One region of the Streptomyces sp. NEAU-174 genome, then DNA from elsewhere that is predicted to be linked to it. Evidence: riboswitches for the same ligand, from Rfam matches in the RefSeq annotation. Region 1 holds a riboswitch; the other holds the start of a gene.

Region 1 (14,527 bases):
TCGATCAGGCGCTTGGCCACATCGTCCACGGTCACCCCGGTGGCCTTCGTCAGCGGACGCAGATCCACGATGCACTCATGGGCCACCAGGCCGCCGGGGCCGGTGTAGAGCACCGGGTAGTGCGGCTCGAGGCGCTTGGCGACGTAGTTGGCGCCGAGCACCGCGACCTGGGTCGCGCGGCGCAGCCCCTCGGCGCCCATCAGCCGGATGTACGCCCAGGAGATCGGCAGGATCCCCGCGGAGCCCCACGGCGCGGCCGAGACCGGGCCGACGCCGGTGGCCGGACCGGCGGCGGGCTGAAGCGGATGGTTGGGGAGGTAGGGCGCCAGGTGCTCGCGCACCGCGATCGGGCCGACGCCGGGGCCGCCGCCGCCGTGCGGGATGCAGAAGGTCTTGTGCAGGTTCAGATGCGAGACATCGCCGCCGAACCGGCCCGGCTCGGCGAGCCCGACCAGCGCGTTGAGGTTGGCGCCGTCCACGTAGACCTGGCCGCCCGCGTCGTGCACGGTCGCGCAGATCTCGGTGATGTGCTCCTCGAACACCCCGTGGGTGGAGGGGTAGGTGACCATCAGGACGGCCAGCTGGTCGCCGTACTGCTCGATCTTGGCGCGCAGGTCGTCGGTGTCCACCTCGCCGTCCTGGCCGGTCTTGACCACGACGACCTTCATACCGGCCATCACGGCGCTGGCGGCGTTGGTGCCGTGCGCGGAGGACGGGATCAGGCAGACGGTGCGCTGGGTGTCCCCGTTGGCCCGGTGGTAGGCGCGCACCGCCAGCAGTCCGGCGAGCTCGCCCTGGGACCCGGCGTTCGGCTGGAGCGAGACCTTGTCATAGCCGGTGACCTCGGCCAGCCGCTCCTCCAGCTCACGGATCAGGGTCAGATAGCCCTGGGCCTGCTCGGCCGGTGCGAAGGGGTGCAGCGCGCCGAACTCCGGCCAGGTGACCGGCTCCATCTCGGCGGTCGCGTTGAGCTTCATGGTGCAGGAGCCCAGCGGGATCATGCCCCGGTCCAGGGCGTAGTCCCGGTCGGCCAGGGGGCGCAGATAGCGCAGCATCGCGGTCTCGGAGCGGTGCTGGTGGAAGACCGGGTGGGCCAGATAGCCGTCCTGGCGCAGCAGGGCCGCAGGCAGCGCGTCCGGCGCCGAGGCGTCCAGCTCGTCGATCCCGGGGATCCCGGAGGCGTCGCCGTTGCCGCCGTCCACCCCGAAGGCGGACCATACGGCGGCGAGCTGCGCGCGGCCGGTGGTCTCGTCGCAGGCGATGCCGACGTGGTCGGCGTCGGTCAGCCGGAGGTTGACCCCGGCCTCGCGGGCCGCGGCGACGACCTCGGCGGCCCGGCCCGGCACCCGCGCGGTGAGGGTGTCGAAGAACGCGCCGTGCACCACCTCGACACCGCCGGTCCGCAGCCCCTCGGCGAGCACGGAGGCGTAGCGGTGGGTGCGGCGGGCGATCGCCGCGAGCCCGTCCGGGCCGTGGTAGACGGCGTACATCCCGGCCATCACGGCCAGCAGCACCTGAGCGGTGCAGATGTTGCTGGTGGCCTTCTCCCGGCGGATGTGCTGCTCACGGGTCTGAAGCGCCAGCCGGTACGCCTTGTCGCCGTCGGCGTCCACGGAGACCCCGACCAGCCGGCCGGGCAGGTTGCGGGCGTAGGCGTCGCGCACCGCCATGAAACCGGCGTGCGGCCCGCCGAAGCCCATCGGGACGCCGAACCGCTGGCTGCTGCCCACCGCGATGTCCGCGCCCAGCTCACCGGGCGAGGTGAGCAGGGTGAGCGCGAGCAGATCGGCGGCGACGGTGACGACGGCGCCCAGCTCATGGGCGCGCTCGATGACCGGGCGCGGATCGCGCACCACACCGGAGGCGCCCGGGTACTGGAGCAGCACGCCGAAGACCCCGCGCTCGGCGATCTCGTCCGGGATGCCCTCGGCCAGGTCGGCGACGACGACCTCGACACCGGTCGGCTCGGCGCGGGTCCGTATGACCGCGACGGTCTGCGGCAGACAGTCGGCGTCGATCAGGAAGACGCCCTCCTTGACCTTGCCGACGCGCCGCGACAGCGCCATCGCCTCGGCGGCCGCGGTGGCCTCGTCCAGCAGCGAGGAACCGGCCGTGGGCAGCCCGGTCAGATCGGCGACGACGGTCTGGAAGTTCAGCAGCGCCTCGAGCCGGCCCTGGGAGATCTCCGGCTGGTAGGGCGTGTACGCGGTGTACCAGGCGGGGTTCTCCAGCACATTGCGCAGGATCACCGGCGGGGTGTGGGTGCCGTAGTAGCCGAGGCCGATCATCGACGGCAGCACCTGGTTGCGGTCGGCGAGCGCGCGCAGCTCGGCGAGGACCTCCGGCTCGCTGCGGGCCGGCGGCAGGGTGTCCAGCGCCTCGGTGCTCTTGATGACGTCCGGTACGGCGGCCTCGGTGAGCTCGTCCAGCGAGCCGAAGCCGACCTGGGCGAGCATCTTGGCCTGTGCCTCGCCGTCCGGGCCGATGTGACGCTGCTCGAACGGAGTACCAGGTTCCAAGTCGGAGAGTGCGATGCGATTGGCGGTCATCTGCGGGGGCCTCCTGGTCTGTGACGACCTACGAGGGGCACCGCGACTCGGGTGCCCGGACGGCCTCCCCCTCTGTCATCTCAACCTGAGAGCTTCACCGGTCCATATACCGCTTGACCGGTTTTCACCGTCGGTGAGGAGGGGCTCCGGAACTGTGCTCGCCCGTGGCCCACCCTGCTTTCCAGAGTGACCTCACCCGCACGGTACGTGTGCCTGAGAGATTCCGGGGAGGGTTTGCTCCTTCGGCGCCTCCGACAGCGTCGACGGAGGACTCTCCCGCACGGGGTTTACAGCCACAGTCAGCGTACCAGCGGTTCTGCCACGGGGGACGGTCGCGGACGTTCGAGTGGCCGAGTGCGGCGATGTGGCTTTTTGTAGGTAGCAATGGGCACTTGCTAACTGCTTGTTCATCTGTTTGCCACCTGTGGGAGAGAGCGTGCAGACCGATATCGACCCGCGGACCCTGATCGGCCGCAAGGCATTCGACCGCGAGGGCGCCAAGATCGGCACCGTGGACGAGGTCTATCTCGACGACGCGACCGGCGAGCCCGAATGGGCGGCGGTACGCACCGGACTGTTCAGCCGGGACGTCTTCGTGCCGCTCGAACCGAGCGAGGTCGTCGGCGACACCCTGCGGGTGCCGTACGACCGGTCCCTGATCAAGGACGCCCCGGACTTCGGGGTGGGCCGCCACCTCTCCCCCGAGCAGGAGCTCCAGCTCTACCACCACTACGGCCTGGACGTCACGGGCTGACCCGGCCCCCGGCCGGGCTCGGGCCCACCGGCCCCCGGGGTCGGCCCGTCCGGGCCCCCGGCCCCTTCCGCTTCCGCCTCCGCCTCCGCGTCCGGGCGCAGCAGTGGTAGCGGGTCGGCGGGCTGTAGCGCCGGGTCGTCCACGGGGAACGTCCGTACCCGGCCCGGTGGCGACCACGGCTCCTCGAAGCGCACGGTCACCCGGCCCACTCCGCTCCCCTGCACCCAGCCCGCCCCGTACTCGGTGTGCCGTACATCGGAGCCCGGGAGCCAGCGCCGCGGCTTCTCAGCGTCCTCAGAAGCCTCTCCCGCGCCCTCTCTCACGGGCTCCGGTCTCTCGGGGCCCGGCGGGCGCCCGGCGTCCCCCAGGGCCTCATGAGCGGCTTGGGCGGGCTGAACGGCTTCCGCGGCCTGGGCGGCCTGGGCAGCTTCCGCGGCCTGGGCGGCTTGGGCGAAGAGATCCTCCTGTGTGAAGTCCGCCAGACCGCTGACGCCGACCCCCAGCAGCCGCACCCCCGCCGTGGTCTCCACCCCGTCGATCAGCCGCGCCGCGGCCTCCCGCACCACCGCCGGGTCGTCGGTCGGCCCGCGCAGGGTCTCCGAACGGGTGAGTGTGGAGAAGTCGTACCGCCGCACCTTGATCACGACCGTCCGCCCCGAGCGGCCCGCCTCGCGCAGCCGCCGCACACAGCGGTCGGCGAGCCGCGCGATCTCCAGCTGCACCCGGGTGCGGTCGGTGAGGTCGACGTCGAAGGTGTCCTCGACCGAGATGGACTTGGCGTCCCGCTCGGCGACGACGGGCCGCTCGTCCCGGCCCTCGGCCATCAGGAACAGCGACCCGCCGTGAGCCCGGCCCAGCAGCCGCACCAGCTCCGCCTCGCCCGCCTCCCGCGTCTCGGCCACGGTGTGGATCCCGGCCCGGCGCAGCGTCTCCGCCGTGGCGGGGCCGACGCCCGGGAGCGTCCGCACCGACATCGGGCCGAGCAGCTCGCGCTCCGTACCGGGCTCGATGACCACCAGGCCGTCCGGCTTGGCCTGCTCCGAACCGATCTTGGCGAGCATCTTGGAGCCGGCGAGCCCCACCGATCCGGTCAGCCCGGTGGCCGCCCGGATGTCGGCCCGCAGCCGCTCCGCCACGGCGCGCGCCGCCTCGACGGTGGGTTCGGTGCCGCCCGCCTCCAGATCGACGAACGCCTCGTCCAGGCTCAGCGGCTCCACCAGAGGCGACAGGGTGTGCAGCAGGGTCATGACCACGTCGCTCACCTTGCGGTAGAGCGCGAAGCGGGGGATGAGGAACGCCGCGTTCGGACACAGGCGACGGGCCTGGCCCATCGCCATGGCCGAGTGCACCCCGAAGACCCGGGCCTCGTAGGAGGCCGTGGCCACCACACCACGCGGCCCCAGACCCCCCACGATCACCGGCTTTCCGCGCAGGCTGGGCTTGGCCGCCTGCTCCGCCGAGGCGTAGAAGGCGTCCATGTCCAGATGGAGAATCGTCGGCGCACCCCTCACACCTCCGATGCTGCCGCACACCACTGACAATGGGGCGGGCAACGGCCGGTGGGGGCGGGCCCGGGGGCGCCGATCAGTTCACCCCGGGGCGCTCGGCAGGAGGTTTCTAACCGGCCCGGTTCCGGCGCGCCGCGAGCTCGTCGGTCGGGTTGTGCCGGACCAGCGTCTCGCCGGTGTCCACCCGCTCGCCGTGCAGCTGGGACAGCGCGCTCTCCACATCCCGCCACACGACGCCCACGGCGATCCCGAAGACGCCCTGGCCGCCCTGGAGGAGGTCCACGACCTCATCGGGCGAGGTGCACTCGTAAACGGTCGCGCCGTCGCTCATGAGCGTCATCTGGGCCAGGTCGTCGAGCTCCCTGGCACGGAGGTGCACCACCGCCGCCCGGATGTTCTGGAGCGACACGCCGGTGTCCAGCAGCCGCTTCACGATCTTGAGGACGACCACGTCCCGGAAGCTGTAGAGCCGCTGACTGCCCGAGCCGTAGGCCGGCCGGACGCTCGGCTCGACCAGCCCGGTGCGGGCCCAGTAGTCCAGCTGGCGGTAGGTGATGCCCGCGGCCGCACACGCGGTGGGTCCGCGGTATCCGATCCGCTCCGTCCCCCCCGCGGCGGGCTCACGCGGCGGTGCGGCCTGTGCCGCGACCCGAGCCTTCAATGCCGGATCGGCCGATGCGCTCCCCTGGAGCGCGTACGGACCTCCGGCCGCCGTGCCGTCGCCGGTGCTTCTCACGCCGACCTCCGTCCTCGACCTGCCATCTTGAAGGTAGGCAGTCACCCGGGGTGCGTCAACGATCGCCACACTCGGCACGCCGAGTGATAATCACCCTAAGAGTGGTTTCCCGTGTCCCTCGTCCGGGAAAGGCTACTCGAATGCGCGAGCGAGGACCGGCATACGGTTCACTGGCTGCTGGTTCCGAAGTCCTCTGGCGAGATCTGGTCGAGGAACTCGCGGAACTTCTCCACCTCGTCCTCCTGCTCGTCCGGGATCGCGATCCCGGCGTCGTCCAGCACGCCGTCACTGCCGTAGATCGGCGTTCCGGTACGAAGCGCGAGCGCTATGGCGTCGGACGGCCGGGCGCTGACCTCCACGCCGCTGGCGAAGACCAGCTCCGCGTAGAAGACCCCCTCGCGCAGATCCGTGATCCGGACCTCCGTGAGCTGCTGGCCGACTGCTTCGAGTACGTCTTTGAAAAGGTCATGGGTCAGCGGGCGCGCCGGAGCCATGCCCTGCTGAGCGAAGGCGATCGCGGTCGCCTCACCTGGTCCGATCCAGATGGGGAGGTAGCGGTCGCCTCCCACTTCACGCAGGAGCACGATCGGTTGGTTGGAGGGCATTTCCACCCGGACACCCACGACGTCGAGCTCGTTCACACAGCAACCCTAGGACGTGCCCGGCCGGTTTGGATAGTCGGGGCCCGGTCGGTCACCGCTCCCGAACCCTCAGAGCCGACCGCACCAGGGCCGCGTGCAGCCGTACGGAGAGCGTGGCGAGCTCCCGCACACTGGCCTCCGCATGCGCTCTGGTCTGCGGATTTCTATGCAACCGCAGCGGGGCGACCACCTGCTCGACCATTCCGGCCTCCCGCTCGGCGGAGGCTTTCATGATTCGCAGATGACGTGGTTCCAGGCCGAAACGACCGAGTTCGGCGATGAGCCGGGCGACGGTCACCGCCTCGATGTCGTACCCGCCGTCCGCGGTCGGCGCGAGCAGCCCGTACGACTCCCATTCGGCCAGCTCCGCCTCGCTGACCTCGGCCGTTGCCAGCAGCTCGGCCCGGCCGACCCGGGCGGCCGTGGGGCCGTCCGGGGCCGCGCCGGGCCCGCCGTCGAGCGGCCCCGGCTGCCGCGCTCCCTGCGAAACGGCAGGAAGCTGCAATGGCTCACCCCGCTCCAGGGCGTCCAGATGCTCCCGGATGACCTTGAGCGGCAGGTAGTGGTCACGCTGCATCCGGAGGATATGGCCGAGCCGCTCCACATCCCGCTGGCTGAATTTGCGGTAGCCGGACGGCGTCCGCCGCGGCTCCACCAGCCCCTCCGACTCCAAGAAGCGGATCTTGGAGATGGTGACCTCGGGGAATTCGTCCCGCAACAGATTCAGCACGGTGCCGATGCTCATCGACCGGCCGCCCGTGGGGGCGGTGCCGGTATCGGCACCGCCCGACGGTGTCTGAAGCATGGACCTCCCCTGACGGGTCAGATGCCGACGCCCCGCTGGCTCGGGTAGAAGACCAGCCGGTACTTACCGATCTGCACCTCGTCCCCACTGGTCAGGACCACCGGCGCGTCGATCTGCTCCCGGTTGACATACGTCCCGTTGAGGCTGCCGACGTCCGAGACGGTGAAGCTGCCGTCCTGGCCGCGCCGGAACTCCACATGGCGGCGGGAGACCGTCACATCGTCCAGGAAGATGTCGCTCTGCGGGTGACGGCCCGCCGTGGTGACATCACTGTCCAGCAGGAAGCGGCTGCCGGAATTCGGCCCGCGGCGGACCACCAGCAGGGCCGACCCCAGGGGCAGCGCCTCGACGGCGGCCTGCGCCTCCGGGCTGAGCGACGGCAGCGGCGTCTGCCCGGTCACCTCGGAGTCGTACGCCTCGAGACCAGAGATCGAAATGGTGGAGGTGGTCTCCGAGGCACGCTCGGAGGGCGCGCCGCCGCGCAGCGGGGCGCCGCAATTGGAGCAGAACCGGCTGGCCTCCGCGTTCCGGTGGCCGCACCGCTGACAGACCGGCAAGCCGAACCCTCCACCACTGTGAGAGGCCGATGGGTCTTCGAAACCTATGGGCCCGGCCGCGGAGGGGTCAACAGACGCACCCTGCCCGCCGACCTGGTCACGGAAGAGCGGGCGCTCCTCGGTTCCCCCTCCGCTCTCCTCCGCGGCACGCGAGGCGCGGTGGCGAGCGGTGCTGCTGCCGCCATCCTGGCGGGCACTCTTACCGAACAACTTCCCGAACAACTTCACGGGCGATTCCCCTTGACTGAAACAGACCCGCCCGTGGGGCAGGACAAACCCTCGATGCACACACCAGACGGTCCGGACATCCTCACAACGTCCGCGACCACCAGACAGTTTCCATCACGCGCGGATCTTCCGGTGCGTTGACCCCCCGCGTCCACATGGTCTCCTCGAGAGACCCTCATTTCGAACCGCCTCACCGTGATGACGACCGAGCGTAGTCAGGCCGCTTCGCCGATCGCAAGGCATCCACAACGATCTTCTTCTCCCGCTGCACGGACACAGTGGCCTGCTCCTTCTCCAGGCTCTGCACCACCCCGCCCGGGATGTTCAGGGCCGGCTCCAGATCCTCCGGCTTGCCGATCACCTTCACAACATACGGTCGCGTCACTTTCCGTCCATCGATCCGGATCGCGCCACCGCTGTCCGAGAAGTAGGTGCCGGCGACCACGCGCACCGTGCCGATCTGGATCGCCTCGGCGCCCGCCGCACGCAGCTCCTGGACCGTGTCGAGCAGCATGTCCGACTCCACGGAGCCCCGGGAGTCGTCGATGGTGATCGTGATACCAGGACCCTGTGCTGCCACCGTACCCGCGAGCACGCCCAGCTGCTGCTCCTTCTGAAGCGTCTGTTTCCGGGCCTCCTCGGCCTGGTCCGAGCTGTTCTCCAGCTCGGTGCGCTGGTTCTCGAGGCGGCGCTTCTCGTCCTGGAGCCGCTGGGTGCGGGAGTCCAGCTCGTCGAGGATCCGGACCAGGTCCTCCTGCCGGGCGCCGCGCAGCACGCTGTTCTCGTTGGTCGAGCGCACCTGGATGGCGAGGCCCAGGCCGAGCCCGAAGAGCAGCAGGGCGACGATCAGCTGCGCACGGGTGAGCCGCGGCGGCCATACGCCCTTCCACAGCCGCTGGCGGCCGGTCAGGGCCTCCTCCCGGCTCCGGTCGGCCCCGGGTCCCCCCGGGCCGGATGCGGGGCCGGGGGCGGGCCCCACACGCTCTCCGGGGCCGCTCCGGGACCCGTCGGCGGGCCTGGGGCCCTCGGCACGCGTCCCGGGCGTGTCCGACGTGACGGACCGGCCCTGGGCCTGCGGCGGCAGGGCCTCGGGCAGTACGGCCTTGGGCAGGGGCTTCCTGAGCGCGAGGTCCTTGAAGCCGCCCGGCGGGGGCGTGGCGGGCCTGCCGGGGCGCTCCGCGGGCGCGTCACGGCGCTCGGGTTTCCGCTCAGGTTTCCGCTCGGGCTTCTGCGCGGGCTTCCGCTCGGGCGACGGGGTGCCCGGGCGCGGCGGTCCGGCCGCCGAGGGCCGCTTGGGCTCGGCCCGCTCCTGGGGCTCCCCGGGGCGCGTGGGCCGCTCGGGCGTCTCCGGCCGGCGCGCCGGCTCGGGCGACCGCCGGGGCGGCTCAGCGGCCTTCCCGGGCGTGTCGGCCTTCGCCGCTTGGTGCGGCGTGTCGGCCGACTGCTCGGCCTTCGCGTCCCTCTCGGCCGGCCGCGGCGTGTCGGCGGACTGCCGTGGCGTGTCGGACTGCTGTCGCGGCGTGTCGGCCTGCCGTCGGTTTTCGGCCGGCTGTGCGCTCTCGGGCTTCTCCGGGGTGTCGTCGGTCGTCATCGGCCTCACGCCCGGAACACATGGCGGCGGATCGCGGCCGCGTTGGAGAAGATCCGGATGCCGAGCACGACCACGACCCCCGTCGACAGCTGGGCACCGACGCCCAGCTTGTCACCGAGGAAGACGATCAGCGCGGCCACCACCACATTGGACAGGAACGATACGACGAAGACCTTGTCGTCGAAGATCCCGTCCAGCATCGCCCGGAAGCCCCCGAAAACCGCGTCGAGTGCCGCCACGACGGCGATCGGCAGATAGGGCTCGACCACCGTCGGCACCACGGGTCGGACCACAAGTCCGACCACGACTCCCACGATGAGCCCCAATACGGCGATCACGATGTGCCCTTCCCTGTGTCGGCGTCACCCTTGCCGGAACCACCGGCTATCGGTTCCGCGGTGCGTACGATCAGGCTCGGCGCGGCCGGAAGCCGAAGCGAGTCCTGGGCGGAAATGCTCGTACGGATGTCATAGTTCTGCTGGAGCACATGCAGGTACTGTCCGTCCGCACTGTTCTGGAAAGCGGTGCTCAGCCGCTGCCCGTCCCCCACCGCGAGCACCGTATACGGCGGCGCCAGCGGCTTGTTGTCGACCAGTATGGCGTCTCCCGCGGCCCTGATCGCCGAGAGCGCCGTCAGCCGCTGCCCGTTGATCGAGACGGCCTCCGCGCCCGACTCCCACAGGCCGTTGACGACCCGCTGCATGTCGTGGTCGCGCACCCGGCCGGTGTCGGAGAAGTCGGCGCTCTCCCGTGGTCCCCCGCCGCTGCCCGCCGCGCCCTTGGCGTCGTCGACCACCAGCTTCACCCCGGGGCCCGTCACCTCGTTGGCCCCCGAGAGCAGCGCCACCAGATCGGCCTTGGCCCCGCCGTGCTTCTCCAGTGCCTGCCGCTGCTTCTCCCCGACCTCGCCGCGGAGCTTGTCCACGCTCCGGGCGAGCTTGTCCGCGTTCGAGTTCCCCGTCTCGATGCGGTCGATCAGTTCTCCCCGCTCCTTGGCCAGCGTCGGCGCCGATATCCGCGCCTCGGCGGCCCCGATGGTGATGACGACCGCGACCAGGACGAGACCGAAGGCCAGCCCCAATTTGGCCCGCACCGTGCGCGGCAGGCCCGAGCGACCGGTCTCCCCGCGCCGCGCGGCGGCCTCGGCGTAGCCGTCGTCAAGGCTGTGGTCCATCACATTGGTCAGCAGCGACATGGACGCGTCGAGGCGCGGGCGCGGGCGCGGCGATGCTGTGCTCCGAACGGGGGGCTGCTGCGACATGCCGCACATCGTCGCACGTGGGGGCCGCCGCCACCGAATGGCCCCTCCGGCGTGCCGGATCCGGGCCCTCGGGACGGCGGCCCCACGCGCTCAGACGTGCTCGGGCGGCCCCGGGATCAGCGCCCCGCGCTGTCCACGACGCTGGACCACTCGTCCAGCAGGGCCTGTGCGGAGGCGTCGTCCGGGCCCTCCGCCCACAGATGGGTGACCGCCTCGGCCGGGTCGGGCAGCACCATCACCCACCGCCCGTCGGTCTCCACGACCCGCACCCCGTCGGTGGTGTCCACGGAACGGTCCCCTGCGGCCTCCACCACATGCCGCATGACCAGGCCCTTGACCGCCCAGGGGGTGGCCAGATCACGCCGCTGGACATGTGCCCGCGGAATCCGGGCATCGATCTGACTCAACGTCAGCTGAGTGCGCGCCACCAGCCCGATCAGCCGGACGAAGGCCGCCGTACCGTCGAAGACACTGCTGAACTCGGGGATGATGAACCCGCCGCGTCCGTCGCCTCCGAAGATGGTGGACTCCGACCGGGCGACCCTGGTCAGATCGTCCGCCGCGGTGGTCGTCCACTCCACCTGGGTGCCGTGGTACGCCGCCACCTGCTCGGCGATACGGGTCGTGGTCACCGGAAGCGCCACCCGCCCGCTCCGCCGCTCCGCGGCCACCAGGTCCAGCATCACCAGCAGCGCCCGGTCGTCCTCCACGATCCGGCCCCGCTCGTCGACGAGCGAGAACCGCTCACCGACCGGGTCGAACCGCACTCCGAACGCGGCACGCGCCGAGGCGACGATCTCGCCGAGCCGGGCCAGCCCCGACCGGCGGGCGTCGGCGGTCTCCGTCGGACGCGACTCGTCCAGGCCGGGGTTGATGGTCAGCGCGTCCACCCCGAGCCGGCCCAGCAGGCTGGGCAGCACCAGCCCGGCGCTGCCGTTGGCGGCGTCCACGACGACCTTCAGACCGGACTCGGCGATGCCGCTGATGTCCACGGCGCGCAGCAGCGAGCCCGTGTACGAGTCGAAGACGCTCGACGGGAAGCTGAGGTCACCGATCTCGCCCGGGAACGCCCTGCGGTACTCCTGGCGGGCGTACACCCGGTCCAGCTTCCGCTGACCACCCGCCGAGAGATCGGCGCCCCGCTCGTCGAAGAACATGATGTCGACCGAGTCGGGCACCCCCGGCGAGGTCCGGATCATGAAGCCGCCGGCGCTGCCGCGCGCGGTCTGCTGCCGGGCCACCGGCAGCGGCACGTTCTCGAGGTCCCGTACGTCGATGGCGCTGGTCTGGAGGGCGGAGATCATCGCCCGCTTGAGCGCCCGCGCGCCCCTGGAGTGGTCGCGCGCCGTGGTGACCGTGGAGCCCTTCTTGAGGGTCGTGGCGTACGCCCCGGCGAGCCGCACCGCGAGCTCCGGGGTGATCTCCACATTGAGGATGCCGGAGACACCACGGGCGCCGAACAGATGGGCCTGCCCCCGGGACTCCCAGATCACCGAGGTATTGACGAACGCGCCCGCCTCGATGGTCTTGAACGGATAGACCCGGACATTGCCCTGGACGATCGATTCCTCGCCGATCAGGCACTCATCGCCGATGACAGCCCCGTCCTCGATCCGGGCGGCGCGCATGATGTCGGTGTTCTTGCCGATGACACAGCCGCGCAGATTGCTCTGCTGGCCGACGTACACATTGTCGTGCACCACCGCCTTGTGGAGGAAGGCGCCGCTCTTCACCACGACATTGGAGCCGACGACGGTGTGCTCACGGATCTCGGCACCGGCCTCCACCTTGGCGTAGTCGCCGATGTAGAGCGGACCCCGGAGCACGGCCTCCGGATGCACATCCGCCCCTTCGGCAACCCATACGCCGGGCGAGATCTCGAATCCGTCGAGTTCGACGTCGACCTTGCCCTCGAGAACGTCCGCCTGGGCCTTCACATAGCTCTCATGGGTGCCGACGTCCTCCCAGTAGCCCTCGGCGACATAGCCGAAGATGGGCTTGCCTTCCTTCATGAGCTGAGGGAAGACGTCTCCGGACCAGTCGACCGGGACGTCGGGATCGACATAGTCGAAGACCTCCGGCTCCATGACATAGATGCCGGTGTTGACGGTATCCGAGAAGACCTGGCCCCAGGTGGGCTTCTCCAGGAAGCGCTCGACCTTTCCACCCTCGTCGACGATGGTGATACCGAACTCGAGCGGATTGGGAACGCGAGTCAAGCAGACGGTGACAAGGGCGCCCTTTTCCTTATGGAAATTGATCAGATCCGTAAGGTCGAAATCCGTCAGGGCATCACCCGAGATCACCAGGAAGGTGTCGTCCTTGAGTGCTTCCTCCGCGTTCTTGACGCTTCCCGCGGTGCCGAGTGGCTTCTCCTCATTCGCGTACGTGAGCTCCATGTCGAGCTCCTCGCCGTCACCGAAGTAGTTCTTGACGAGGGAGGCGAGGAACTGGACTGTCACCACGGTCTCGCTGAGACCATGCCGCTTGAGCAGCCGCAGCACATGTTCCATGATCGGCCGGTTGGCCACGGGCAGCAGCGGTTTGGGCATGGTCGAGGTCATCGGGCGCAGACGAGTCCCCTCGCCCCCTGCCATCACGACGGCCTTCATATCGGAAGCGTCCTCCTTGAAGAGACGACGGTCATGCCGACCGCGCACGCCCGATGGCCCTTACACCTGAAGTCGCTACGGGCACCGGCCTCTATGGACGCCGCTACGGCGAGCTCAGTCGGCCGCGGTGTCCGCCTTGACGAGTCGGCGGACCTGAACCACGTAGAGGACTCCTGCCCACCAATAGAGTGTTGTACCCCATCCGGCGAACGCCCATCCGAAAATAGCAGCGGTCGTGTGAAGCCAGCCACTTCCCTCACTCAGAAGGAGCAACGGGAAGGCGTACATCAGGTTGAAGGTGGCCGCCTTGCCGAGGAAGTTCACCTGCGGCGGCGGATAGCCATGGCGCCGGAGGATGCCCACCATCACCAGCAGGACCAGCTCTCGCGCCAGAAGGGCCGCGGTGAGCCAGAGGGGCAGGATCTCGCGCCAGGTGAGACCGACAAGAGTCGACAGTATGTAGAGGCGGTCGGCCGCCGGGTCGAGAAGCCGGCCGAGACGGCTGATCTGGTTCCAGCGACGGGCCAGCTTCCCGTCGAGATAGTCGCTGATACCGCTCAGCGCCAGTACCAGCAGCGCCCAGCCGTCGCTGTTGGGCCCGCCGAACTCGGGCCGGAGGATCAGCCACAGGAAAAGCGGCACGCCGACGAGGCGCGCAGCGCTGAGGATGTTCGGGATGGTGAGCACACGGTCCGTCTGGACGCGTGTCTCCTGTACCTCCACCCGGGAGCCTCCCGTGAGAAACAGGCCGATGATGCTCCATGACTCTACCGGTAGGCCCGCACAGGCCCCGCACCGGGGCGTAGTGGACATGGGCACAAAAAAGACCCCGAGGGGAATGAATTTCCCCTCGGGGTCTTTTTGAAGAATTGTTCGGCGGTGTCCTACTCTCCCACAGGGTCCCCCCTGCAGTACCATCGGCGCTGAAAGGCTTAGCTTCCGGGTTCGGAATGTAACCGGGCGTTTCCCTAACGCTATAACCACCGAAACACTATAAAGTTAAACCGGACCCAGCCCACACAAAAGGGCGGTCAGACGGTTCATTGCTTCAGAACCAACACAGTGGACGCGAGCACCTGAGGACAAGCCCTCGGCCTATTAGTACCAGTCAACTCCACCGGTCACCCGGCTTCCATATCTGGCCTATCAACCCAGTCGTCTACTGGGAGCCTTAACCCATCACGTAACCCATCACGTGGGTGGGAGCCCTCATCTCGAAGCAGGCTTCCCGCTTAGATGCTTTCAGCGGTTATCCCTCCCGAACGTAGCCAACCAGCCATGCCCT
Region 2 (15,529 bases), on a different contig from region 1:
GTCCTCGCCCATGATCTCCAGCATGGTGGCCCGGGTGAGCCGGGCGTACATCGCCGCGTAGAGGAAGGCGAGCGTGATCCACGGGAGGATCAGGCTCTCGAACCACATCGCCGGATCGTCACCGAACCCCTTGTAGTCCACGTTGACCCACTTCAGCGAGTAGCTGAAGATCGCCAGCGAGAGCAGACCGGTGAAGTAGATCGGCAGCGAGACACCGGCCAGCGCGACCGTCATCGCCGAGCGGTCCCACAGGGTGCCCCGGCGCAGCGCGGAGACGACACCGGTGGTGATGCCGCCGACCAGCCACAGCAGACAGGCGCCCGCGGCGAGCGAGAGGGTGACCGGCATGGCGTCGGTGAGCTGCGGCCACACCGCCTGCTCGGTGCGGAAGGAGTAGCCGAAGCAGGGCGCCGGGCAGTGGGTGACGTCCGTGCCGTTGGCGTAGTCCCGGCCGACGAAGAGGCCCTGGACGAAGTGCCAGAACTGCACCAGGACCGGATCACCGAGGCTGAGCTTCTGCCGGATGCCCTCGATGGCCGCGGGGTCGGCCTGCTTGCCGACGAACAGCAGCGCGGGATCGGCACCGGCCCACTTCGGGATCACGAAGAAGATGGCGAAGGTCGTAAGGGTGACGACCAACAGCATCACGACGACGGCGAACAAGCGCCGGATGAGATAAGCAAGCACTGTGCGCGGCCCGGGGGTGGCCCGTGATACCCCGGTCGAGGGGTATCAGGGGGGGGGGGGGGGGGGGGGGGGCTCCTGGGGCCTTGGGGGCACCCCCCCCCCCCCCCCACCGCCCGCGGCCATCACCTGCCCTTCGGGCCTATCGGGTGCGGCGATGGTTAACGTGTGCGGCGGATCGGGTGACCGGCCGTCACTTGACGACGCCCAGCTGGGAGTAGTCGTAGCGGCCGTTGTAGGCCGCCGACGAGAAGGCGTTCGTCAGCCGCGAGCTGCGCCAGGTGATGTTCTTCTCGTAGATGAACGGCATCTGCACGGCCAGGTCGCTGACCTTGTGGTTCATCTTCTGGTAGATCTCCCCGGCCTTGTTGGGGTCGGTCTCCTTGAGCGCGTCGTCGAAGTACTTGTTGATCTCCGCGTTGTTGGTCTCGGAGACGTTGTAGTTACCGGTCTGCTCGATGAACCGGCCGTCGATCAGCGGCTGGGAGAAGCCCTGGCCGGTGGGGAAGTCCGGGCCCCAGCCGGTCATGGACAGGCCGTAGCCGCGCTTCTTCATCACCGCCGGCGAACCGGTGATGCTGGCGGAGGTGCTGCCCTGGATCGGCTCCACGTTGAGGTTGATGCCGACCTTCTTCAGCGACGCCTGGAGCGCCTCGGCGGCGTCGACCTCGGCGGGCTGGTCGTTGCGGGCCACGATGCTGGTGGAGAAGCCGCCCGGCTTGCCGCACTGCTTCAGCTCGTCCTTGGCCTTGGCCACGTCCGCCTTGCCACCGCGCTTCAGGACGCCGTACGGGTCGTAGTTGTCCGAGCCCTTCACGCTCTTGGGGAGCATGTTGGTGGCGATCTCACCACCGGCCTGCGGGCCACCGCGGGTGGTCTGGAGCGACTTGTAGTCGGTGCCGTAGATGACCGCCTTGCGGCAGTGGATGTTGTCGAACGGCTTGACCTTGGTGGTGAAGTCGACGTACCGGACGAAGCTGGTGGTGATGTTGTCGACGTTGCCCTTGTTGTGCTTGAGGGCGTCGTTACGGCCCGAAGGGGTCATACCGGTGGCGCTGAGGAAGACGTCGTAGTCGCCCTTGATCAGCAGCCGGTCGATGGCCTCGAGGTTGGAGTTGAAGGTGACCGTGACCTTGTCCGGCAGGGCCGGGCGGATCGGGTCGGACGCCTTCTTCCAGTTGGTGTTGCGGACCAGCGACAGGCTCTTGCCCGGGGTGTACGACTGGACCTTGTACGGACCGGAGGAGAACGGCCGGTTGGTGTACTTGGCGCCGGTGTCCTTGTCCGCCTTCACCGGGGAGCCGGTCGGCATCGCGAGCATCTGCTCGAAGTCACCGTTGGGCTTGGCGAGGTTGAAGACGATGGTCTTGTCGTTCGGCGTCTGGATCGCCTTCAGGCCCAGCTTGTCCTTGGACTTGTCCTTGTACGGGCCCTTGTACTCGCCCTTGGGGTCCAGGACCTGGCGCAGATAGCCGGGGCCGCCGGAGACGACGTCCTTGGCCCAGATGCGCTCGATGCCGTACTTGACGTCCTTGGACGTGATCGGGGAGCCGTCCTCCCAGGTGATCCCGTCGCGCAGGGTGTAGGTGTAGGTCTTGCCACCGTTGGTGATCTTGCCGGTGGAGGTGGCGAGGTCCGGGGTCAGCTCGTTCGCGGCGTTGCCCGGCTTCGGCGTGTAGGAGATCAGTTGGCGCGCGTAGAAGCGGGAGAAGTCCCAGGCGAACCCGTAGTACTGACGCTGCGGGTCGAGGGAGTCGAACTCCTGCTTGTTGATGAACTTGAGGGTGCCGCCCTTCTTGGCGGACTTGGCTGCGACACCCTTCACCGCGGCGTTGAACCCGGCACCCGAGCCCTCGTCGTCGGAACTGCCACCGCCGCAGGCGGCGGTGGCCAGGAGAGCGCCGACGACAGCCGCCGCTCCGGCGATCCGCCTGCTTCTCGAGAGCCGTTTCATAGTTGCTGCAACCTCCGGGTTAGAGCGGTCCTGGGCATGGCGCCGCGGAATACCTTGGGGAGCCGTCTGCCGGATGTGGCAGGGGCTGCTGATTGCGTTCGAGTACGACCGGGCGGCCGTGTGCCGCACCGTCATCGGGTGCCCTTCGGGTCCAGTGCGTCGCGGACGCCGTCGCCGAAGAGGTTGAAGGCCAGCACCGTGACGAAGATCGCCAGACCCGGGATGATCATGAACATCGGATCGTCCTCATAGGTGCCGACCGCCTTGGAGAGCATCTGCCCCCAGGAGGCGGTGGGCGGCTTCACGCCCGCGCCGAGGAAGCTGAGCGCGGCCTCGGTGAGGATGTTGGTGGGGATCATGAGCGTCGTGTAGACGGTGATCGGCGCCACCAGGTTGGGCAGCAGCTCGCGGAAGAGGATGTAGCGCCGGCCGGCGCCCAGGCTCCGCGCGGCCTCGATGTACTCCTTCTCGCGCAGCGACAGCGTCTGGCCGCGCACGATGCGGCCGACGTACGGCCAGCCGAAGAAGCCGATGACCGAGACCAGGATCGCGATGCGCACCCCGCTGCCGGTCAGTCCCAGCAGGTCGTTGGGGAGCACCGAGACCAGGGAGATGATGAAGAGCAGCTGCGGGAAGGCCAGCAGCATGTCCATCACCCGGCTGATCAGCGAGTCCACCCAGCCGCCGAAGTATCCGGCGATGATGCCGAAGATGGTGCCGAGGACCACCGCGACCACCGCCGCGAGGAAGGCCACCAGCAGCGAGATCCGGGCGCCGTAGATGACCCGGCTGAAGACGTCGCGGCCGTTGGACGGCTCCACACCGAACAGGAAGTCCGAGCTGATACCGCCCATGGACCCCTTCGGGGTGCCGAACAGCGGGTCGATCTCCTCCTGGTGGAACTCATTGGGCGGATGCCCGAGCAGACTCACGATGAGCGGAGCGAAGATCGCCACCAGCACGAGGAAGACGACAACGATGCCACCCGTCAGTGCGAGCTTGTCCCGCTTCAGGCGTGACCAGGCGATCTGCCGCAGCGATCTGCCTTCGACGGACGCTTTGACCACATCCGCCGCTACATCGGCAGTCGCCACCGGATCGCTGTCCGTGCTCGTGCCGTGCAATGGTGCCGTCATCGTGGTGGAGACCCCTCTCGACCGGTGGTGACCGGCCCACGACTCGCCGCTGTAGCGGCTTTGTTCATCACCTGGGTGAAAGTCGCGTTCTGGTACGGAACCTTTCTGGAAGGGGTCGTACGCAGGAACCGCACCCCTTGGAGCGGGAGTCTTCAACGCGTTTGTGATCACCCGCCAGTACTCCCGGGCAATGGATGCCTAACCGTGATGTGAGGAGTACCGCTCCGCTATACGGACGGTCGCGACACGAGAACGCAGCAGTAACCTCGCGCCCGTAATGGTGTGTTCGGCCCGATTGGGGCGGAAGGCCGGTCGGGCAATCCCGTCAATCGGTGCGCGGCTCAGTGCGCGGCGGGACCCGGTGGCTCGATACGTGGGACGGGGTGGCCCGGTACGCGGGACGGGGTGGGCCCGGTACGCGGGACGCGGTGGGCCCGGTACGCGGGACGGGGTGGGCCCGATACGTGGGACGGGGTGGCTTCAGTACGCGGGACGCGGCGGCGGATAGCCGTAGCCGTACGACGGCGGCGCGGCGGGCGCGGCGCCATAGGCGTCACGGTCGAAGAACGGGCGGGCGTTGGCCCGCATCCACATGGCGACGGGGTCGTACTCGTCCGAGAGCGCGACCGTGGAGACCGGCAGCCCGTCCGGCACCGCGGTGATCGACTGCTCCATCATCACCCGCACCGACTGCACCGCCGCCGCGCCGGTGTCGTACAGATCCAGGCCGATCGCCAGGTACGGGGCGCCCAGCGAGGGCTGCACCCAGGCGCGCCGCAACGAGCGCACCGCGGCGGTGCGATGCGCGTTCTGCCCCAACAGGGCGTAGAACTGGGGGATGTCGATGGCGGGATCGGACAGCCGCAGCGGCCCGGCGGGCAGCCGGTCCAGACCGCCCGCGATCCGGCGCAGGTCCGGCCAGGGGATGCCCACTCCACCGCCGCGGGCGTGGGGGTTGAGCCAGAGGCCGTAGCGGTCGCGGTAGAGCGAGTCGGCGATGAGGCGTCCGTCGGCCACCTCGTGCGCGCGGTTCCAGCCACTGGCGGCCAGTTCCTGCGCCGAGGTCACACACGGGGCGTAACCGAGGCCGTCCACGTCCATGTTCCCGTACTGGGCGTCGGGCGAGCCGGGCGCACCGTGCCACAGCAGCATCCAGACCTGGCCCTCGCCGATGGCGTGCAGCAGCGCCTCGTAGGCGTCGTACCGGCCGGGAGCGACCTGCTGCAACGCTCGCTCAACCTGGCCGGCCGCCGCCCCCCAATCCGCGCCCGCGCTCACCTGGGTCCGCCCCTTCTCATCGCCTTGCCCACACCTCACCGGGGAGCGTGCCCGCACCCCTCCTGGTCATCAAACCAGCTTACGGGCCGCGGCAGCGGACCCAGGGGTGAGTCAGAGGTCACGGTCGTAGAACGGACGCACCCGTCCCAGCATCCAGTCGGCCACCGGATCGCCCTGCGCCACGTCCAGCAGCACCAGCTGAACCTTCCACGGCACCGGCACCGCACCGAGGGCGCGGCCCAGCGCCTCCACCGCGCGCGCCTGCCCCGCGGGGTCGGGCTCGTCGAGCTGCACCCCGACGAAGAGCGCCGGCTCGTCGCCCTCGACGCTGGCCAGGGCGCGCCGGGCGGTCCGCACCCCGGTGCCCTTGGCGAACTCGATCCCGGCGGCGGCCAGGAAGTCCACCGGCTCGTCCTGCCAGTCCGGTTCGAAGAGCCGGACCCGGCCACCGGCGGCCGGACCGTCGAGCTCGGTACGCCCGGCGCGGCACAACTCCCGGACGGCGGGCGGAGGCAGCGGTACGACCACCGCGCCGCCGGGGTTCACCGCGATGCCGAGCTGGGGCGGCAGCCCGCGGGCGAACTCCACGGCCGGGGCGATGGTGAAGGACATATGGGAGCCGACGAGCTGGAGGAACTGCTGCTCGGAGCTGAACACCGGGACATACGCGCCGCCGTCGATCTCCATCGTGGGCAGATCGAGGCTCGGGCTGCCCGGGCCCCCGCCGTTGGGCAGCGGGATCCAGAGGTGGCTGCGGGAGAGCGTCTCGACGATGCGCGCTCCGGCCCCGGGGACGCCGACGGAGGCGGCCATCACCTCTTCGAGCTCATTGCCGGGAAACGCCGGTTGCGCGGCATATCCGCCGTCCGGGAATCCTCCGTGCGCCGGGGCCACTCCGTACTGCTCCGGGAAGCTCATCTTCGTCCAACCGCCATCTCGTCCGACCTGCCCGAAGCACCCTAACCGCTGGGCGGCCCGGGGCCGGAGGGGTCGGCGGCGATCTCCACAGCACTTCCCCACCTCGCCCGGACCCGCCCTCGTCACGCTGTGTGATGCCGATGGTCGATTTCCGGCCACCTCCGAGGGAGCGGCGCGCTCACTCGAAGGAGATGCAGCGCAGCGCGCTCGCGCCTCGCCGGTCCAGCAGCACCGCCGACGCGCACCCCCGCGGCGGCCGCCCCTCCTCCATCCCGGTGATCAGCCGCCGCATCGCGCGCAGATGCCGCCCGAAGGCGTAGGCGGAGACCCCGCGGCCACGGGCGGCCTGGCCCTCCAGCGCCTCCGTGGCGCCCACGTCCAGCAGCACCATATGGAGGCCGCGGCCCCGGCGCCGCACGTCCCGGGCCAGCCAGCGGCGCACCCACGGCAGCGCGCCGCAGTCGTGCACCACGACGCTCGCGCCCGAGCGCAGCGCCCGGTGCAGCCCGGCGTAGTGGGCGTACCGGACCAGCGGGCGGTAGAGCGCGTACGGCAGCCAGCCGGGCAGCCGACGCTCCCACGCCTCGCGGGTGTTCTGCGAGTCGACCCTGATCACGGCCGCGCCCGTCTCGTCCAGAAGCGGCACCGTCCGGTTGATCAGGGTGCTCTTGCCGCTGCCCGGCAGCCCGGAGGCGACCAGCACATCCCCTGCCGGAAACCGCAGCTCACGCGGGCCCGCGCCGCCACCCTCCGCCCCGGCGCGCAGATCGTGCACCGCGCTTCTTCGACCGGGGCGGGCCGTCGACCCGGAGGGGATGCGCCCACGCCGCGCCGGCAGGAGCCTCTGTGTTGTCGCGTACGTTCCCTGCCCATGCACCGTGATCGTCCTCCCAGGTCGGTCAACGCTGCTCGTACCCGCAGAGTGTCAAGAAAAGGTAATGTCGGGCAAGGCTGCCCCTGTCCGGGCGGCCGGAGCCCGGTCGGATCGGGGCTTCCCTTCTCGGCCATACATGCGATGATGTCCGCGCAACTCCATACCGGCCGCTTGAATCCGCGCGGGAGAGTCCTTGGTCACCGGCATCCGTGCCGGGTGTCCGGGGCGCCGAAGGAGCAAGTCCTCCCTTGAATCTCTCAGGCCCCGATACCGCACGGACGAGGCAGATCTGAAAAGCGGGCCGCCCGGGCGCGGCTCCACCCAAGGTGCAAACCGGGCCCCTTACGGGCGTCACGGCGAACCTCTCAGGTTCCGATGACAGATGGGGAGGGCGCACGCGTCCTTGCCGTCCGTCCTCGCCGTCGCGCGACCCCGACCTCTGGAGCCTGAATCGTGACCGACGCCCCGCCCACCCCACGCCGTACCGCGCTGGACGCGCGGCACCGCGCGCTCGGCGCCACCATGACCGACTTCGCCGGCTGGGACATGCCGCTGCGCTACGGCAGCGAGCGCGACGAGCACACCGCGGTGCGCACCCGCGCCGGGCTCTTCGACCTCTCCCACATGGGTGAGATCTCTCTCATCGGTCCGCAGGCCGGGGACGCCCTGGACCACGCGCTGGTCGGCCGGCTGTCCGCGCTCGCCGTGGGCCGCGCCCGCTACACCATGATCTGCGACGACGAGGGCGGCATCCTGGACGACCTGATCGTCTACCGCCTCGGGGACGAGGAGTTCCTGGTCGTGGCCAACGCCGCCAACGCCCAGGTGGTGCTGGACGCGCTGACCGGGCGGGCCGCCGGTTTCGAGGCGACCGTGCGGGACGACCGCGACGCCTACGCGCTGCTCGCCGTCCAGGGCCCCGAGTCCCCGGGGATCCTGAAGCGCCTGACCGACGCCGACCTGGACGGGCTGAAGTACTACGCCGGGCTGCCGGGCACCGTCGCCGGCGTCCCCGCCCTGATCGCCCGCACCGGCTACACGGGCGAGGACGGCTTCGAGCTGTTCCTGGCGCCGGACGACGCCGAGCGGGTCTGGGAGGCGCTGACCGAGGCCGGGGCCCCGGCGGGCCTGGTCCCCTGCGGTCTCTCCTGCCGGGACACCCTGCGCCTCGAGGCGGGCATGCCGCTGTACGGGCATGAGCTGACCACCGACACCACCCCCTTCGACGCGGGGCTCGGCCGGGTGGTGAAGTTCGACAAGCCGGGCGACTTCGTCGGCCGCGAGGCCCTGGAGGCCGCGTCCCGCCAGGCGGACACCGTCACCCCGCGCACCCTGGTCGGCCTGATCGCTTCAGGCCGCCGGGTGCCGCGCGCCGGATACGCCGTGGTGGCCGCCGACGGCTCGGCGATCGGCCAGGTCACCTCGGGCGCGCCCTCCCCGACGCTGGGCAAGCCCATCGCGATGGCGTACGTGGACCCGGAGTACGCGAAGCCCGGCACCGAGGGGGTCTTCGTGGACATCCGCGGCGCCCGGGAGCCGTACGAGGTCGTGGCGCTCCCCTTCTACAAGCGCGAGCGCTGACGTTTCCCCGGGCGTGAGCGGTGCCCCGGCCCGTCGCCGGGCCTCTCCGAACGCGAGCAGGGCCCCGGCCCATCCCGCCCCCTCGGCGCCGTATCCCCTCGGCGTCGCATCCCACCAGCTAAGACCCGTTTCCCAAGCACTCCCCCGTATCCAGGAGAATCGGACCATGAGCAACCCCCAGCAGCTGCGGTACAGCAAGGAGCACGAGTGGCTGTCGGCCGCCGACGAGGACGGCGTGTCGACGATCGGCATCACCGAATTCGCGGCCAACGCGCTCGGCGATGTCGTCTATGTCCAGCTCCCGGACGTCGGCTCCACGGTCTCCGCCGGTGACACCTGCGGTGAGCTGGAGTCCACCAAGTCGGTCAGCGATCTGTACACGCCGGTCTCCGGTGAGGTCACCGAGATCAACGAGGACGTGGTGAACGATCCGGCGCTGGTGAATTCCGCCCCCTTCGAGGGCGGCTGGCTGTTCAAGGTGAGGGTGACGAGCGAGCCGGAGGACCTGCTCTCCGCCGACGAGTACACCGCCTTCGCCGAAAACTGACCCTCCTTATTCGATCGGGACCCTCGATGTCGCTTCTGAACAGCTCCCTGCACGAGCTCGACCCGGACGTCGCCGCTGCTGTCGACGCCGAACTCCACCGCCAGCAGTCCACCCTGGAGATGATCGCCTCGGAGAACTTCGCTCCGTCGGCGGTCATGGAGGCCCAGGGCTCGGTCCTGACCAACAAGTACGCCGAGGGCTACCCCGGCCGCCGCTACTACGGCGGCTGTGAGCACGTCGACGTGGTCGAGCAGATCGCCATCGACCGGGTCAAGGAGCTCTTCGGCGCCGAGGCGGCGAACGTCCAGCCGCACTCGGGCGCCCAGGCCAACGCGGCCGCGATGTTCGCCCTGCTCTCCCCCGGCGACACCATCCTGGGGCTCAACCTGGCGCACGGCGGCCATCTGACCCACGGCATGAAGATCAACTTCTCCGGCAAGCTCTACAACGTGGTGCCCTACCACGTGGACGCCGAGACCGGTCTGGTCGACATGGACGAGGTCGAGCGGCTGGCCAAGGAGCACCGCCCCAAGCTGGTGATCGCGGGCTGGTCGGCGTACCCGCGCCAGCTGGACTTCGCCGCCTTCCGCCGGATCGCGGACGAGGTCGGCGCGTACCTGATGGTCGACATGGCCCACTTCGCGGGTCTGGTGGCGGCCGGGCTGCACCCCTCGCCCGTACCGCACGCCCATGTGGTGACCACCACCACCCACAAGACCCTGGGCGGTCCGCGCGGTGGCGTGATCCTCTCCACCGCCGACCTGGCAAAGAAGATCAACTCGGCGGTCTTCCCCGGTCAGCAGGGCGGTCCGCTGGAGCATGTGGTCGCGGCGAAGGCGGTGTCCTTCAAGGTGGCGGCGAGCTCGGCGTTCAAGGAGCGCCAGGAGCGCACGCTGGAGGGCGCCAGGATCCTCGCCGAGCGGCTGACCCAGCCCGATGTCCGGGAGGTGGGCGTCGCCGTCCTCTCCGGCGGCACCGATGTCCATCTGGTCCTGGTCGATCTGCGCGACTCCGAGCTGGACGGGCGGCAGGCCGAGGACCGACTGCACGAGGTCGGCATCACGGTCAACCGCAACGCGATCCCGAACGACCCGCGGCCCCCGATGGTCACCTCGGGTCTGCGGATCGGCACCCCGGCGCTGGCCACGCGCGGCTTCACCGCGGAGGACTTCCGCGAGGTCGCCGACGTGATCGCGGAGACGCTCAAGCCGTCGTACGACGCGGAGGCGCTGAAGGCCCGGGTCAGCGCGCTGGCCGACAAGCACCCGCTGTACGCGCATCTGTCCAAGTAAGCCGGAGCGCCCCGGAGCAACCCGGAGCAACCCGGAGTGATGCGGACCCGGGGGCGCGCCCGCCCTGGCGCGCCCCCGCCGCACCACATCGCACCAAACCGCACCACCCCACGCACGGCCCGCACGCTTCCCCGGCGGGCACACGCTTCCCCCGGCGTGCAGACGAAGGAGTCCCCCGGTGGCCATTTCCGTATTCGACCTCTTCTCGATCGGCATCGGCCCGTCCAGTTCGCACACGGTCGGCCCGATGCGGGCCGCGCGGATGTTCGTCCGCCGGCTGAAGAACGAGGGTCTGCTGGCCCACACCGCGTCCGTCCGGGCCGAGCTCTTCGGCTCCCTGGGCGCCACCGGTCATGGCCACGGCACCCCGAAGGCCGTGCTGCTGGGCCTGGAGGGCAACTCCCCGCGCACCGTCGACGTCGACACGGCCGACGGCGAGGTGGAGCGCATCCGCACCACCAAGCGGCTGCGGCTGCTCGGCGCCGAGATCGGCCCCGGCCACGAGATCGACTTCGACGACTCCTCCCAGCTGATCCTGCACCGCCGCCGCTCCCTGCCGTACCACGCCAACGGCATGACGCTGTGCGCGTACGACGCCGAGGGCCATCCGCTGCTGGAGAAGACGTACTACTCGGTCGGCGGCGGCTTCGTGGTGGACGAGGACGCGGTCGGCGAGGACCGCATCAAGCTCGACGACACCGTCCTCACCCACCCCTTCCGCACCGGTGACGAGCTGCTGCGGCTCTCCCAGGAGACGGGCCTGTCCATCTCGGCCCTGATGCTGGAGAACGAGAAGGCGTGGCGCACGGAGCCGGAGATCCGGGCCGGGCTGTTGGAGATCTGGCAGGTCATGGAGGCGTGCGTGGCCCGCGGCATGTCCCAGGAGGGCATCCTGCCCGGCGGCCTCAAGGTCCGCCGCCGCGCCGCCACCGCCGCCCGCGCCCTGCGCTCCGAGGGCGACCCGGGCGCCCGCGCCATGGAGTGGATCACCCTCTACGCCATGGCGGTCAACGAGGAGAACGCGGCGGGCGGCCGCGTGGTCACCGCCCCCACCAACGGCGCGGCGGGCATCATCCCCGCCGTTCTGCACTACTACACCCGCTTCGTCCCGGGCGCCGACGAGGAGGGCATCATCCGCTTCCTCCTCGCCGCGGGCGCCATCGGCATGCTCTTCAAGGAGAACGCCTCGATCTCCGGCGCCGAGGTCGGCTGCCAGGGCGAGGTGGGCTCCGCCTGCTCGATGGCCGCCGGTGGCCTCGCCGAGGTCCTCGGCGGCTCCCCGGAGCAGGTGGAGAACGCCGCCGAGATCGGTATGGAGCACAACCTCGGCCTCACCTGCGACCCGGTCGGCGGCCTGGTCCAGATCCCCTGCATCGAGCGCAACGGCATGGCCGCGGTCAAGGCGGTCACCGCCGCGAGGATGGCCCTGCGCGGCGACGGCCGCCACCATGTCTCGCTCGACAAGGTCATCAAGACGATGAAGCAGACGGGCGCGGACATGAAGGTCAAGTACAAGGAGACGGCGCGGGGCGGGCTCGCGGTGAACGTCATCGAGTGCTGACAAAGGGACGGCGAAAGGGAACGACGAGTGGGGTCGGCTGATACCCCGGCTGATACCCCGGCGATACGCGTGCCGGTCGGGGAAGACTCGGAGCGCTGGGCCAGCCGGGCGACGAGCCGACGCGTACTGCTCGTGGTGCACAACGTCACCTCCGCGGGCCGCCTGCTGGACGTACTGCCGCTGTTCCACGACGACTTCCGGGTGCAACTCCTGGTCACCTCGACCGAGTCATCCGCGTTTCAGGCCGGAATCGGCGAGTTGTTCACGGAGTTGGGTCTGCCCGTGCTGCCCTGGAAGCAGGCATTGGCGACACCGGTGGCGCTGGCGATCTCCGCGAGTTTCGGTGGTCAACTCCAGGATATACAGGGCAAATTGGCCGTGATGTCACATGGTGTCGGATACACTAAGAAACTGGGCGAGTCACGAGTCACGAGTCACGAGTCACGAGTCACGAGACACGAGACACGAGCCGACCTTCGGCCTGTCGCCGGAGTGGCTCCTGGCAGGCGGGGAGCCGTTCGTGGACGGCCTCGTCCTCTCCCACCCGGAGCAGCTGGAGCGGTTGCGGCGGGTGTGCCCGGAAGCCGAAGGAGCATCCGTACTCGCCGGCGACCCCTGCTTCGACCGCATGCTGGCCGGGCGACCCCACCGGGAGCGGTTCCGCCGCGCCCTGGGCGTGCGTCGCGGCCAGCGGCTCGTCGTACTGAACTCCACCTGGAATCCCGAGGGGTTCTTCGGAACCGGCGGCGACCAGGACATCCTGCCGAGCCTGCTCCCCCGGCTCGCCTCCGAGCTGCCGGCTGACGACTACCGGCTGGCGGCCGTACTGCATCCGAACATCTGGTACGGGCACGGTCCAGGGCAGATACGCGTCTGGCTGGACCGGGCCCGCCGCAGCGGGCTGACCTTGATCGACCCCGTGCACGCGTGGCGCCAGGCCCTGCTGGCGGCGGATGTCGTCCTGGGGGATTTCGGAGCGGTGTCCTACTACGCCGCGGCGTTGGACATCCCCGTGTTGCTCGCGTCCGCCACGCAGGACCGGCTGGACCCGGAGGCACCCCTCGCGGCGTTCGTCCGGCAGGCCCCTCGGCTCGACCCGCACGAACCGCTGCGCGGGCAGCTGGAGGACCTGCTGGCGCGGCATCGCCCGGTGGCCGGTCCGGCGGAGTTCACCAGTTCGGCCCCGGGCTCGTCGGCGGCGCTGCTGCGGAGGCTCTTCTACACGCTGATGGATCTGCCGGAGCCCGCGGCTCCCGCCCTGCTGGAGCCGCTGCCCCTGCCACCGTACGATCCCCCGCGGCGTACGGCTCCCCTGGACGTCCGTACCCGCGTCCTGGGAGCGGACGTCTGGATCGAGCGCTCCACCGGGCACCCGTACGACGCGGTCGGCGAGAGGCACCTCGCGGTCCATGAGGACGCCCGGGACCCCGGCGGCCTGGCGCTGGCTGATGTGATCTTCCGTGAGGGGCAGCCGGACGATCCCCGCCTGGGCGGCCCGGAGGAGTGGACCGCCGAGGTGCTGCGCCGGTATCCGCACTGCTCGCTCGCCGTGTACGTGACCGGCCCGCACAGCTGCACCGTGCGCGCCCGGGAGCATGGTGTGTTCCAGCTGTCGGCAGGCCCGGGAGCGGACGCCGATCCGGCGGCCTACGCCTCCGCGCTGTACACGTGGCTGGCCGGTGGCGGTGCGGTGCCACCGGGCGGGACGACGCTCCGGGTGCACGCGGCCGGCCGCGTGCACCCGGTGACGGTGGCCCCCGCTACTGGGCGTCCTCGCAGCGCAGCCGCAGCCGGGCCAGATAACCCAGGTGCGGAGTCGCCTGTTCCGGACTGAGCAGGCGCTCAGCCTCCGCGATCTTCGCCAGGGCCTCGGCGTTCTCACCGGCGTCGTGCAGCGTCTCGGCGAGGTCCGTGAGGGTGCGGGCCTGGTTGTACGCCTCTCCCCGCTCCGCGAAGAAGTCCCGCGCGGCCTCCAGGCGAAGGCGGGACTCCCCCAACCGCCCCAGGCCGCGCAGGGCACGTCCCTGGTGACGCCCGATCAGGGCGAGGGCACGCGGAAGGTCCGCCGCGCCCTCCTGGCCTGGGCCGATCCGCCGGTAGACGCCCTCCGCCTCGACGAACCCCTCGTACGCCGCCTCGTACCGCCATCGGTTCAAGCACAGCAGGCCCAGGAACTCCACGGACGACGCCTCGCCCCGTAAGTGGCCCGCGGCGCGCTCGCAGGCGACGGCGGCGCGCACGGCGTGATCGGCCTCCTCCCACCGTCCCATCTCGCCCAGACAGTGGCCCAGTTGGAAGTGCAGGGCGCCCGCCATGCGGGACCGCGGCTGATGCTCGTCGGCACACCGGGCCGCGATCCGCAGGGCGGGCAGCACCTCGTCCCAGTGTCCGGCCTTCAGCTGAAGTGGCCACAGTGCGCGGGCCAGTCGCAGGGCCTTGTCGATGTGCTGGTACTCGTCCGCCACAAGGACCGCCCGCACCAGGTTCCCGGCCTCGGCCAGCAGGGCCGCCATACCCTCGGCCTCGTCACCGTACGGAGTCCCCCGCTCGGGTGCGGGCTCGGTCCGCCAGCTCTGCGGCAGGGCCGCGTGGGCGGCGTGCAGCGCCCGGTTCAGCAGTCCGTCGAGCACGCGTGACACCGCCGCGAAGCACTCCGGGATCCCGTGCCGGGGACCCGCGGCGTCGGCCAGATGGCGGCGCACCTCGGGCCGGAAGCGGTAACGTCCGTCCCCCACCGACTCCACCAACTGCGCTTCCGCCGCCGCGGCAAGCATCCGGGCGGCCTCCTCCTCGGCGACGGCGGCGGCGTCCGAGGCCAGCCGGGCATCGATCGCGGGCCAGCCACCCAGCGCGGTCAGCCGGCACAGCCGCGCCGCCTCGGGCCCGACACGGCGGCACGCGTCCTGCGTCATGGTGTGCACCGGATGGTGCCCCGCGGGCTCGTCCGGCGGATCCGGGAAGGGCGGTTCCTCGGTCAGCAGGCGCATCGCCGCCGCCTTCAGGGCGAGGGCGTTGCCCGCGCAGGTGTCCAGCAGGGCGGGCATCCGCGGCTTGGCTCGCGCGACCTTGTCGGGCCCGGCCACCTTCCTCAGCATCCGCAAGGCGTCCCGCTCGCTCAGCGGAGGGACGGCGATCCGCTCCGCCTCCAGCGCGAACGGCGGACCCGAGGCCACCACCAGCAAAAACACCTCCGGCGTGGCCGGAATGAGGTTGCGGACCTGCGCGACCGAAGACGCGTGGTCGATCACCACCAGCGCCCTGCGGCCGGCCGTCAACCGCCGGTAGAGCTGTTCACGTCCCGTCTCGGTCGGCGGAATCCGCTCGGGCTCGACTCCCATCTGCCGCAGCAGGCGCAACAGGACGGCGGCCGGTTCCGGTCCATGGTCTCCGGCGGCGTCGGAGAGGTCGACGTAGAACTGCCCGTCGGGGTACCGCGCGATCTGGGCGGCGCCCCAGTGCAGGGCCACCGCGCTGGTGCCGATGCCGGGCGGACCGTGCAGCAGCGCGACCCGCGGCCGCCCGCCCGCGGCGCGGGTCGCCTCCCGCTTCAGCTGTCTGAGGACGGCCTCGCGGTCGGTGAAGTCCCGCGCGGCGGGCGGCAGTCCCGCCACGGGGCGCGGCGCCACCGCCGTGTCCGGCAGGCTCCGCAGCAGAAGGGCCCACTCGCCGGTCCGTCCACCCTCGTCACTCAGGCGCGCATGCAT

Evidence for each region. A riboswitch is a leader RNA that binds a small molecule or an ion and turns the genes downstream of it on or off. The one in region 1 is predicted to bind glycine.
Region 2: linked by a shared signal. The riboswitch ahead of gcvT (glycine cleavage system aminomethyltransferase GcvT) and the one ahead of gcvP (aminomethyl-transferring glycine dehydrogenase) in region 1 are both predicted to bind glycine.

Annotation. Positions count from the first base shown of each region.
Region 1 is NZ_JBQTCE010000004.1:729,160-743,686, forward strand. Features, by position in the region: gene gcvP (aminomethyl-transferring glycine dehydrogenase) at 1-2,549, opposite strand, end outside; glycine riboswitch at 2,612-2,740, opposite strand; glycine riboswitch at 2,741-2,838, opposite strand; gene ACT2CW_RS15630 (PRC-barrel domain-containing protein) at 2,986-3,303, shown strand; gene ACT2CW_RS15635 (DNA polymerase IV) at 3,279-4,814, opposite strand; gene ACT2CW_RS15640 (MerR family transcriptional regulator) at 4,921-5,547, opposite strand; gene ACT2CW_RS15645 (bifunctional nuclease family protein) at 5,715-6,188, opposite strand; gene ftsR (transcriptional regulator FtsR) at 6,241-6,993, opposite strand; gene ACT2CW_RS15655 (FHA domain-containing protein) at 7,011-7,838, opposite strand; gene ACT2CW_RS15660 (DUF881 domain-containing protein) at 7,969-8,862, opposite strand; gene ACT2CW_RS15665 (small basic family protein) at 9,375-9,707, opposite strand; gene ACT2CW_RS15670 (DUF881 domain-containing protein) at 9,704-10,630, opposite strand; gene ACT2CW_RS15675 (mannose-1-phosphate guanyltransferase) at 10,747-13,242, opposite strand; gene ACT2CW_RS15680 (CDP-alcohol phosphatidyltransferase family protein) at 13,357-13,965, opposite strand; rRNA gene rrf (5S ribosomal RNA) at 14,114-14,230, opposite strand; partial or broken rRNA gene ACT2CW_RS15690 (23S ribosomal RNA) at 14,321-14,527, opposite strand, start outside.
Region 2 is NZ_JBQTCE010000003.1:212,797-228,325, forward strand. Features, by position in the region: gene ACT2CW_RS10330 (ABC transporter permease) at 1-663, opposite strand, end outside; gene ACT2CW_RS10335 (ABC transporter substrate-binding protein) at 878-2,638, opposite strand; gene ACT2CW_RS10340 (ABC transporter permease) at 2,770-3,774, opposite strand; gene ACT2CW_RS10345 (enhanced serine sensitivity protein SseB C-terminal domain-containing protein) at 4,255-5,052, opposite strand; gene ACT2CW_RS10350 (enhanced serine sensitivity protein SseB) at 5,164-5,970, opposite strand; gene ACT2CW_RS10355 (AAA family ATPase) at 6,149-6,853, opposite strand; glycine riboswitch at 7,017-7,127, shown strand; gene gcvT (glycine cleavage system aminomethyltransferase GcvT) at 7,298-8,425, shown strand; gene gcvH (glycine cleavage system protein GcvH) at 8,592-8,972, shown strand; gene glyA (serine hydroxymethyltransferase) at 8,999-10,264, shown strand; gene ACT2CW_RS10375 (L-serine ammonia-lyase) at 10,443-11,825, shown strand; gene ACT2CW_RS10380 (hypothetical protein) at 12,346-13,659, shown strand; gene ACT2CW_RS10385 (ATP-binding protein) at 13,586-15,529, opposite strand, start outside.